Regions from separate parts of the Kitasatospora sp. NPDC057512 genome, predicted to be linked through region 2. Evidence: riboswitches for the same ligand, from Rfam matches in the RefSeq annotation. Region 2 holds a riboswitch; each other region holds the start of a gene.
The links. Region 2 has a riboswitch for cyclic di-AMP ahead of ACFU6K_RS24595 (transglycosylase family protein). Riboswitches for the same ligand answer to the same signal wherever they lie in the genome.
Positions count from the first base shown of each region.

Region 1 (3,265 bases), on a different contig from region 2:
GGTGGCGTCGTAGCCGACCAGCTCCGGGCCGATCTGCTCGATGACGGCCAGGACGGCCTTCTCGACGCCCTTGCCGAAGTAGCGGTTCTTGTCGCCGTCGCGCAGCTCCAGCGCCTCGAAGGCGCCGGTGGAGGCACCCGACGGGACAGCGGCACGACCCGTGCTGCCGTCGTCGAGGCCGACCTCGACCTCGACCGTGGGGTTGCCGCGGGAGTCGAGGATCTCACGGGCTACGACGACATCGATGGACGGCACGAGGCATCTCCTTGCGAGAGCAGGGTCCGGTCTGACGGTGGTGCTGTCAGCTGGACGATTGCGGAGTCGTTACGACCAGAGCCTAACCGCCCGGGCTGCCGTGGCCACGTCGGCCTCGGTCCCGTCTCAGCGTGTGGCCCTGCTACCCACCGGTAGTTCACCTGCTTGTCCCAGCTTGTCCCACCGGAGCGGGCGAATGCGGACGAAGGGGACCGGTAGGACCGGCCCCCTTCGGACGACGGGGTGGAGCGGCGTCGGCGCCGAGCGCTCCGGCGCGGCGGCGGGCGCCCCCGGTCCTACGGGGCTACCGGCCGCGGGCGCGCCCGGCGTCGGGCGGGGCGGCTCAGCCGAGGTGCAGCACCTGGCCGGGCATGATCAGGTTCGGGTCGCCGCCGACGGTGGAGTGGTTCTGCTCGTACAGCGCGCTCCAGCCGCCGGACACGCCCTGGGCGGCGGCGATGGTCGACAGGGTGTCACCGGCGCGGACGGTGTAGTCGTGGCCGGCGGCCTGCGGGGCCTGCTGCGCGGCGCGCGGGGCGTACTGCGGCTGGGCGGCGGCCTGGCCGGCGTACTGCTGGTAGACGCTCTGGTGGCTGGTCCAGTACCAGCCGCCGTTGTTCTGGTACCAGTACACCTTGGCGTCGGCGTCCCAGCCGGCCTTGCCGGAGAAGCCCGGGGTCTGCGGCTGCGCCTGCTGCTGCGGGGCGACCTGCTGGACCGGCTGCGCGGCGGGCTTCTGGGCCGGCTTCTGGGCGGCGGGCTTCTGCGCGGCCGGCTTCTCGGCCGGCTTGGCGGCGGGCTTCGGGGCCTGCTGCTTGGGGGCGGACTGCGGCTTGGCGTCCGAGGAGGTGTCGACCGAGGCCGGGGCGCCGCCCTTGGTCAGACCGGCCTTCTGGGAGCAGACCGGCCAGGCGCCCGGACCCTGCGAGGCCAGCACCTTCTCGGCGACCGAGATCTGCTGGGCCTTGCTGGCCTGGTTGGCCTGCGCCGCGTAGGCGGTGCCGCCGTACGCCTTCCAGGTGCTGGACGTGAACTGGAGGCCGCCGTAGAAGCCGTTGCCGGTGTTGATGCTCCAGTTGCCGCCGCTCTCGCACTGGGCGACGGAGTCCCAGGTCGAGGCCGGGGCGGCCGAGGCGCCGGTGGCCGTGAGGAGCGGCATCGCGAGTCCGACGCCGGCCACACCGGCGACGGCGATGGCCTTCTCGGCCTGGGTGCGACGACGGTGACGGCCAGTTCCAACGAACAGCATGAAGAGGTCCCTCTCCGTACGCCTGCGAGGTGAGCTGTCGGGTTCGGACCGGGAGGTGGCCCGGCCGCCGTACGCGGAAACGATTCCGCTCGGGCGGCTTCACCCCAAGCCGTGGGGAGACGGCAACAAACCTGGTTCCCCCGCCCCTGCCCAGGGTTCTGGTCGGTTTCCCGTGACGCGGCGGGCAGGATTCGGCGTTCCGCGTACGAGGTCCGCAGCTGCGAACTCCAGGGAGAGTAGACAGATCATCAGACCAATCACAAGCTCATATCACCGATATCACACAACAATTACGGCCCGTGTCCGATCGCCTACCAACAGCGGCGTTATGTCCGGATTGATGGGTGTTCACACCCCCGTCGGCGGGCGATCGGCGACGTCCCGTCAGCGTGATCTCAGCAGGTCGGGGGCGCGGAAGAGGCGTCCGGAGCGGCGGCCGGAGCGGTGTGCGGAGGAGTGCGCGGAGGAGCGTGCGGGGAACGGCTCTCCGGGCTGAATTCCACCGGGAGTTCGCGCAGGCCACGCATGATCAGACCACCCCGCCAGCGCAGATTCTCCGGGCTTTCCGCGAGCCGCAGATCGGGCAGCCGGGAAAGCAGCGTGGCCAGCGCGGCACGCCCTTCGAGCCGCGCCAGCGGAGCGCCGATGCAGTAGTGGATGCCGTGCCCGAACCCCAGGTGGGGGTTGTCCTTCCGGGCCAGGTCCAGGGTGTTCTCCGCCGCGAACCGGGCCGGGTCGCGGTCCGCCGCGGCCAGCACCACCAGCACCGGGTCGCCGACCGGGATGTCCACCCCGCCGATGGTCAGCGGACGGGTCGCGAACCGCCAGGTCGCCAGCTCCACCGGCCCGTCGTAGCGCAGGAGTTCCTCGATCCCGGTCTCCAGCAGCGCGCTCTCCCCGCGCACCACCGACTCCTGCAGCGACCGGCGCTGCTCCGGGTTGCGCAGCAGCGTGTAGGTGCCGTTGCCGATCAGGTTCACGGTGGTCTCGAAACCCGCGAACAGGAGGATGAAGGCCATCGCCGCGGCCTCGTTCTCGGTCAGGTGCTCACCGTGGTCGCCGGCCCGGATCAGGCCCGAGATCAGGTCGTCCCCGAGGTCCGCCCGCTTGCGGTGGATCAGCTCCAGCAGGTACGCCCGCATCCGCTTCACCGCCCGCCCCACGCCGCCGCGTTGGCCCCCGCCGTGGCCCGGCTTCGTGTGTCGCAGCATCATTCCGGCCCAGTCGCGGAAGTCGTCCTGGTCCTCGGCCGGCACCCCGAGCATGTCGCAGATCGCGTAGATGGGGAGCGGGAACGCGAACTCGTGGATCAGGTCCGCCGAACCGCGCTGCGCGAAGCCGTCGATCAGCCGGTCCGTGAGCTGTTGCACCCGCGGCTCGAACTCGGCCACCCGGCGCGGGGTGAACGCCTTCGACACCAGCCTGCGCAACCGGGTGTGGTCCGGCGGGTCGATGTTCAGCAGGTGGGTCATCAGGTCCGCCTGCCGCTCCCCCGGGATGCCCACCCGGCCGGTGCGGTGCGCCTGCCCGCTGTGGTGTGCCGGGTTCTTCGACAGCCGGCTGTCCGCGAGCGCCTGCCGGGCGTCCGCGTACCTGGTCACCAGCCAGGCCTCCACCCCGCTCGGCAGGGTGGTGCGGTGCACCGGGGAGTGCTCGCGCAACCAGGCGTAGGCGGGGTACGGGTCGGCGGCGAACTCCCAGGTGAACAGCTGTGGGGCGGGGGCGTCGGACGACGGGGCGGCGGGCCGGGCGGGGTCGGGC
Region 1 is NZ_JBHVET010000063.1:3,267-6,531, forward strand. Features, by position in the region: gene eno (phosphopyruvate hydratase) at 1-255, opposite strand, end outside; gene ACFU6K_RS07220 (transglycosylase family protein) at 599-1,504, opposite strand; cyclic di-AMP (ydaO/yuaA leader) riboswitch at 1,510-1,678, opposite strand; gene ACFU6K_RS07225 (cytochrome P450) at 1,900-3,265, opposite strand, start outside.
Region 1: it holds a riboswitch for cyclic di-AMP, as region 2 does, so the genes downstream of both, ACFU6K_RS07220 (transglycosylase family protein) here and ACFU6K_RS24595 (transglycosylase family protein) in region 2, are expected to answer to the same signal.

Region 2 (3,265 bases):
CGCCCGGACCGGCGCCGGAGACGCACCGGGTCCGTACCGCGAGCACGCGAAACCCGTACGGCAGCCGACTGCAAGCCGGACGGGCCGATGTCCTACGATCTCCGGCATGAGCACCGCAGCCATTCCGGGCGCGCCACTGCCCGTCCGCACTCCAGGCTCCCGTGCGCGGGGGCGCCACCGTCGTCCCGAGCGCCCCGAGATCCCGGCCGGCGCCCCGGCCCTGGTGCTCGCCGTGCCCGCGACCGCCGGGCCCGAGTCCCGCTCGGTCGTCGAGGAGCTGCTCTCGATCGTCCGCACCGAGCAGAACGGCGTCCAGACCGCCGTCGGCTACCTCCCCGGTGACGGTGCGGCGGGCGCGAGCGACGAGGACCGCACCGTGGCCGAGCTGCTGGCCCTGGCCGCCGAGGCCGGGCGTCCGATGCCCGTCCTGGTGCCGCTGGTGCCCGGCCCGCACACCTTCCTGACCGGGCTTCACGCGCTCGCCGCCGAGTACGGCGCGCCCGTCACCGACCCGCTGGGCCCGCACCCGCTGCTGGCCGAGGCCGTGCACGTCCGGCTGTCCGAGGCCGGGCTGGCCCGGGCCGACCGCGCCCGGCTGTTCGCCATCGCGACCGCCGCGGACGGCGTGGTGCTGACCACCGTCGGCGGCGAGGACGCGGCCGCCGCGGCCGGCATCACCGGCGTGCTGCTGGCCGCGCGACTGGCCGTGCCGGTCGTCGCCGCCGCGCTCGACGTGCCCGGCTCGGTGGCCGCGGCCGTCAACCACCTCAAGGACACCGGCTCGCAGCGCCCGGCGCTGGCCCCGCTGGTGATCGGCCCCGAGGCGGACTCCGAGCTGCTCGCCACCGCCGCCGAGGAGACCGGCTGCCCGTCGGCCGCGCCGCTGGGCGCCTACCCGTCGGTCGGCCAGCTGATCGCCTCCACCTACCTGGCCGCGCTGCCCACGCCGTCCCCGGAGGACCTGGCGCGGGCCGAGGCGGAGGCGGCGGCCGCCGCCGAGGCCGAGGGGGTCGTCGAGGGCTCTCGCGGCGCCCACGCGGCCGCCGAGGGGCACGCCGGACAGTAAGTCGACACCGCGCGCCGGATCGCGCGCACCGAAGGGCCCGGAACGGATCGCGTTCCGGGCCCTTCCGCGTACTCCCGCCACTCCGTCCGTCCCGTACGAGAGTCACGCGGCAATGAAGTGGAATGTCCGTTCTGGCGCTATTTGAAAGGAAATCGGGAACGCGGATTCGCGCGCTCCGATCGCGACCGCTCCCCCACCCGCCGGAGTGCGCCGCTCCTCGATTCGACGCTCCGTCACGCTACTCCTGAGGCAGAGCCAGTTGTCGACTTCCACAGCGGCGTTGCTTGAAAACGATCATTTACGATCATGGCGAGTGGCAATTTTGGCAGTTTCCACTAAACCGTGATGCACATCACAGTGGTTTGCAGTTTGAACTTAAGTCTGATTAACGTGCTCCCCGTTCGTGACCACACGAACCCGGTCATCCGCAACGCCGAGTCCTGCCGTCGGATGTCCTGGAAGCGCGAAAACGCACCACGGCAGGAGCGGGGGACCCACAGGTAAGTCGCCCCGGACCGCTCTCCGGAACGGTCCAGGGCTAGGGGTGAAGCCGTGCTCACCGCACGGCCGGGCAACTCCAGCCCGAATCCGACAGCTCACCTCGCAGGCGTGGGAGAGGACCGCGTCTTCATGCTGCCCACCAACGGCACCCGTCTGTCCGGCCGTACCCGTCGCGTGATCGCCGCCCTCGGCGTCGCGGGCGTCGGCCTCACCGTCCCCTGCCTCACCTCGGGCACCGCCTCGGCCGCCTCCGTCGCCACCTGGGACAAGGTCGCCCAGTGCGAGAGCGGCGGCAACTGGAGCATCAACACCGGCAACGGCTTCTACGGCGGCCTCCAGTTCACCTCCAGCACCTGGTCCGCCTTCGGCGGCACGGCCTACGCGGCCCGCGCCGACCTGGCCACCAAGGACCAGCAGATCGCCGTCGCCGAGAAGGTCCTCGCCTCGCAGGGCCCCGGCGCCTGGCCGGTCTGCTCGGTCCAGGCCGGGCTCACCAAGGGCGGCGCCGCGGCCGCCGTTGACACCTCGGCGGGTTCCACCGCCGCCAAGCCCGCCGCGCCCGCCCAGAGCGCCAAGCCGGCCGCTCCCGCCGCGAAGCCCAGCGCCAAGCCCGCGCAGCCCCAGACCCCCGCCGCGAAGCCCGCCGTGCCCGCCCAGGGCGACGCGCAGGCCTCCACCGACTCCGCCGCCTCCGGCAACCGGAGCGACTGGGTGCAGAAGCGCCAGCAGCAGGCCCAGGGCGGCGACTACACCGTGGTCGAGGGCGACTGGCTGTCCGCGATCGCCGACCAGCACAACGTGCAGGGCGGCTGGCAGCGGCTGTACGACCTCAACCGCGGCACCCTGACCGAGGGTCCGGACACCATCTACCCGGGCCAGCAGCTGTCCTTCGGCGGCAACGGCCAGGCCCGGGCCGGCCAGTCCTCCGCCGGCACGTCCGGCTCGGACTTCACCTGGTTCGACCGCTCGCAGAAGTCCGGCCAGTCCGCGAACGGCGGTGCCGTGAACGCCCAGCCGACCGCGCAGCCCCAGGCCCCGGCCGCCAAGCCGTCCACCAAGCCGGCCGCGAAGCCCGCTCCGCAGACCCAGACCCAGACCCAGACCCAGACCCAGGCGCCGGCCGCGACCGGCAGCATGGCCGCCGCGGTCTCCTTCGCCGAGTCGAAGGTCGGTCAGGCGTACGTCTACGGCGGCACCGGCAACGGCGGCTGGGACTGCTCCGGCCTGACCCAGGCCGCACTGCGCGCCGCGGGCATCTCCGTCCCGCGCGTCGCCGCCGACCAGGCCGCCGCCAGCACCCACGTCTCGCTGGACAGCCTCCAGGCGGGCGACCTGCTGTTCTGGTCCAACAACGGCAAGGACTCCGGCGTCTACCACGTCGCGATCTACGTCGGCAACGGCAAGTACGTCGAGGCCGCCAACCCGAGCTCGGGCGTCCGCGAGCAGAGCATCGCCAACTGGGCCCCGGACTTCGCCGGCCGGGTCTGAGGACGGCGCACGGTCCACGGCGCAGGGTCCACGGCGCACGGCTGACGGACGTCGGCCATCCGCCGCCGCCCCCGGGGAGAGTCTGGTCGCTCCTCCCCGGGGGCTTCGGCGTTCCCGACGTTCCCCGGCCGCGGTTCCGCCCTGTTCCGTGGTGGATCGCCGCCCCAACGGGCATGCTGCTGCTCTGCACCCGAGGAGGAGTCACATGGC
Region 2 is NZ_JBHVET010000413.1:296-3,560, reverse strand. Features, by position in the region: gene ACFU6K_RS24600 (hypothetical protein) at 107-1,066, shown strand; cyclic di-AMP (ydaO/yuaA leader) riboswitch at 1,498-1,684, shown strand; gene ACFU6K_RS24595 (transglycosylase family protein) at 1,676-3,055, shown strand; gene ACFU6K_RS24590 (hypothetical protein) at 3,261-3,265, shown strand, end outside.

Region 3 (3,265 bases), on a different contig from region 2:
CTCCCACCGCCGTCCCAAGCAGCCGAGCCGCGCACGGATCTCCGTGCTCACCGCGGCCGCTGCGACCGCGGTCGCCCTCTCCGCCCAGGTGGCCGCGCACGCCGCGCCGCAGCCGAACAAGACGGACGTCAAGGCGCAGATCGACCAGCTCCAGGAGGAGCAGGAGCAGGCGGCCGAGAAGTACAACGGCGCCAAGGAGCGGGCCGACCAGCTGCGCAAGCAGGCCGACCAGCTGCAGGACCAGGTGGCCCGCGGCCAGGAGCAGATGACCCAGCTCCAGGGCGGCCTCGCCGAGGTGGCGGGCGAGCAGTACCGCAGCGGCGGCATCGACCCGTCCGTCCAGCTGATGCTCTCCTCGGACCCGTCCGGCTACCTGGACAAGGCCTCCACCGTCCAGCAGGCCAGCACCAGTCAGGCCGAGGCGCTCAAGGGGCTGCTGGACCAGCAGCGCCGGCTGGACCAGGAGAAGACCGAGGCGGCCGCCGTCCTCGCCTCGCTGGACACCACCACCAAGGACCTGAACCAGGCCAAGGCGGACGTCAACACCAAGCTGAAGGCCGCCCAGGACCTGCTGAACTCGCTGAGCTCCGCCGACCGCGCCGCGCTGCGGGCCCAGCAGGCGCAGGACGACCGCGCCTCGCGCGGCAGCGACCGGGTCGACCTGAGCAACCTGCCGCCGGCCAGCGGCTACGCGGCCACGGCGCTGGCCAAGGCGATGAGCAAGCAGGGCTCGCCGTACGTGTGGGGCGCCACCGGGTCGACCACCTTCGACTGCTCGGGCCTGATGGTCTGGGCGTACGGGCAGGCGGGCGTCTCGCTGCCGCGCACCTCGCAGGAGCAGGGCCACTACGGCACCCGGGTCCCCTCGCTGGACCAGGCCCAGCCGGGCGACCTGGTGATCTACGGCCCCGACATGCACCACGTCGGGATGTACATCGGCAACGGCATGGTGGTCCACGCGCCGCACACCGGTGACGTGGTGAAGGTGATGAAGGCCGACGCGATGTCGATCAACACCATCCGCCGGGTCTGACGGCCCGACACGCCCGGGGGCTCCCGCGGGGGCCTGTGAAAAGCGCCACCTCCGTTCGGGGTGGCGTTTCGGGTTTCCGGCCCTTCGGCGACCACATGGTGAGAACCGATCAGCCTTGTGTGCAGTGATGGTCACCATCGGTCATTTTCACAAAGGAACTTGGGTAATCTTCTGTCTTTTTTCTGACAAGGATTTGAACCGATCACGGTTCAGTTACTAGGGTCATGCTCCGAACCACCGCACTGTCGATCGCCCAGCCAGGGTGGCGGCGGTGGTTACCGTCGAGTTCGCGAGGCAGCGGGACAGGTCGAAGCGACTGTCCGACAGGGGAGCCCAGTGGTAGGGGGCGCTGCGGAGCGGAGCCGGGGAACCACGTTCCTCCGGGGTGAATCGGCGCCAGGTCGGCCGCTGGAACGGCCGTGAGGCGTCGTAGGGCATGCTTCCGGCCCGAACCCGTCAGCTCACCCGGTAGGCGGACGTAGGAAGAAGGAGTCCGCCTTCGTGGCGTCCCATCGTCGTCCCAAGCCCGCCGGCCGCGCCCGGGTCTCGATCCTGACCGGCGTCGCCGCCGCAGCCGTCGTCCTCTCCGCGCAGGGTGCCCACGCGGACCCGCAGCCGACCAAGGAACAGGTCAAGGGGCAGGTCGACCAGCTCAACGAGCAGGCCGAGGTCGCGACCGAGAACTACAACGCCGCCCAGGCCAAGCAGCAGGACCTGGAGAAGCAGGTCTCCGGCCTGCAGGACCAGGTGGCCCGTCAGCAGGCCCAGGTCACCGAGCTCCAGGGCGGCCTCGCCGAGATCGCCGGCGAGCAGTACCGCAACGGGGGAATATCCCCCACCGTCCAGCTGATGTTCTCCTCCAGCCCGGACAGCTTCCTCAGCCAGGCCGACGCGCTGAACCAGGCCGGCAGCACCCAGAAGGGTCAGCTGAAGGAGCTCCAGGAGCAGCAGCGCAAGCTCGACCAGGACCGCAACGAGGCCCAGGGCAAGCTCGCCGAGCTGGAGTCGACCACCCAGCAGCTGAAGGCCTCCAAGGACGAGGTCCAGGGCAAGCTGAAGGCGGCCCAGGACCTGCTCAACACGCTGACCGAGCAGGACCGCCAGGCGCTGCGCCAGGCCGAGGAGAAGGCCGCCGCCGAGGCGAAGGCCAAGGCCGACGCCGCCCAGGCCCAGCAGCAGCAGGCCGACCGCGCCTCGCGCGACAACAGCCGCGGCAACCTCTCGGCCCCCACGACCACCGCTCCGGTGAACGTGGCCCCCGGCAGCTCGCGCGGTGCCGCCGCGCTGTCCGCCGCCGCCTCCAAGATCGGCAGCCCGTACGTCTGGGGCGCCACCGGCCCGGGCTCCTTCGACTGCTCCGGTCTGATGGTCTGGGCGTACAACCAGGCCGGCGTGTCGCTGCCGCGCACCTCGCAGGCGCAGGCCTCGGCCGGCGCCCGGCTCGGGACGGACCTCTCCAAGGCCCAGCCCGGCGACCTGCTGATCTTCTACACGGACGCCCACCACGTCGGCATCTACGCCGGCAACGGCCAGGTGCTGCACGCTCCCAAGCCGGGCGCGTCGGTGCGCTACGAGGCGGTCACCAACATGCCGCTGACCGGCATCGTGCGGGTCTGATCCCCGCTCGGACGTCTCCAGGCCCGGTCTCCCCCAGGGGAGGCCGGGCCTGCGGCTTTTCCGGCGGCTCGATCTGATGTCCGATTGGGGAGTGAATATTCGGGTTGGGAGGGGTTTGGACTCGCTTGCCCGGACTCGCTAACGTCTGCCACCGGACTCCCGCTCGACGGCCGCCCTTCCCGGTGCGGCGGCGGGGCCGCGCCGCAGGATTGGAGCCGCTGCCGCCATGCCCGTGCACCGCCGTTCCCAACTGCTCACCCGGGCGCTGGTGCTGACCGCGGCCGCCGCCACCGCGTTGGGCGTGGCCACCGGAGGCAGCGCCCAGGCGGCCCCCGCTAGCCCCGACCCGGCGGACCGTCAGGACGTCAAGACCCAGGTCGAGCAGCTGTACGACGAGGCCGAGCAGGCGTCCGAGAGGTTCAACGCCGCGGAGGAGGCCCAGCGGCGGCTCCAGGGCGAGACCACGATCCTCCAGGGCGAGATCGCCCTCGCCCAGGACCAGCTCAACGGGCTGCGCGGCGACCTGGCGATGGTGGCCGGGGCCGAGTACCGCGGCGGCGGGATGACCCAGACCGCCCAGCTCATCCTCTCGCCCGACCCGGAGGGCTACCTGGC
Region 3 is NZ_JBHVET010000117.1:11,392-14,656, forward strand. Features, by position in the region: gene ACFU6K_RS11075 (NlpC/P60 family protein) at 1-1,033, shown strand, start outside; cyclic di-AMP (ydaO/yuaA leader) riboswitch at 1,371-1,524, shown strand; gene ACFU6K_RS11080 (NlpC/P60 family protein) at 1,535-2,650, shown strand; gene ACFU6K_RS11085 (NlpC/P60 family protein) at 2,877-3,265, shown strand, end outside.
Region 3: it holds a riboswitch for cyclic di-AMP, as region 2 does, so the genes downstream of both, ACFU6K_RS11080 (NlpC/P60 family protein) here and ACFU6K_RS24595 (transglycosylase family protein) in region 2, are expected to answer to the same signal.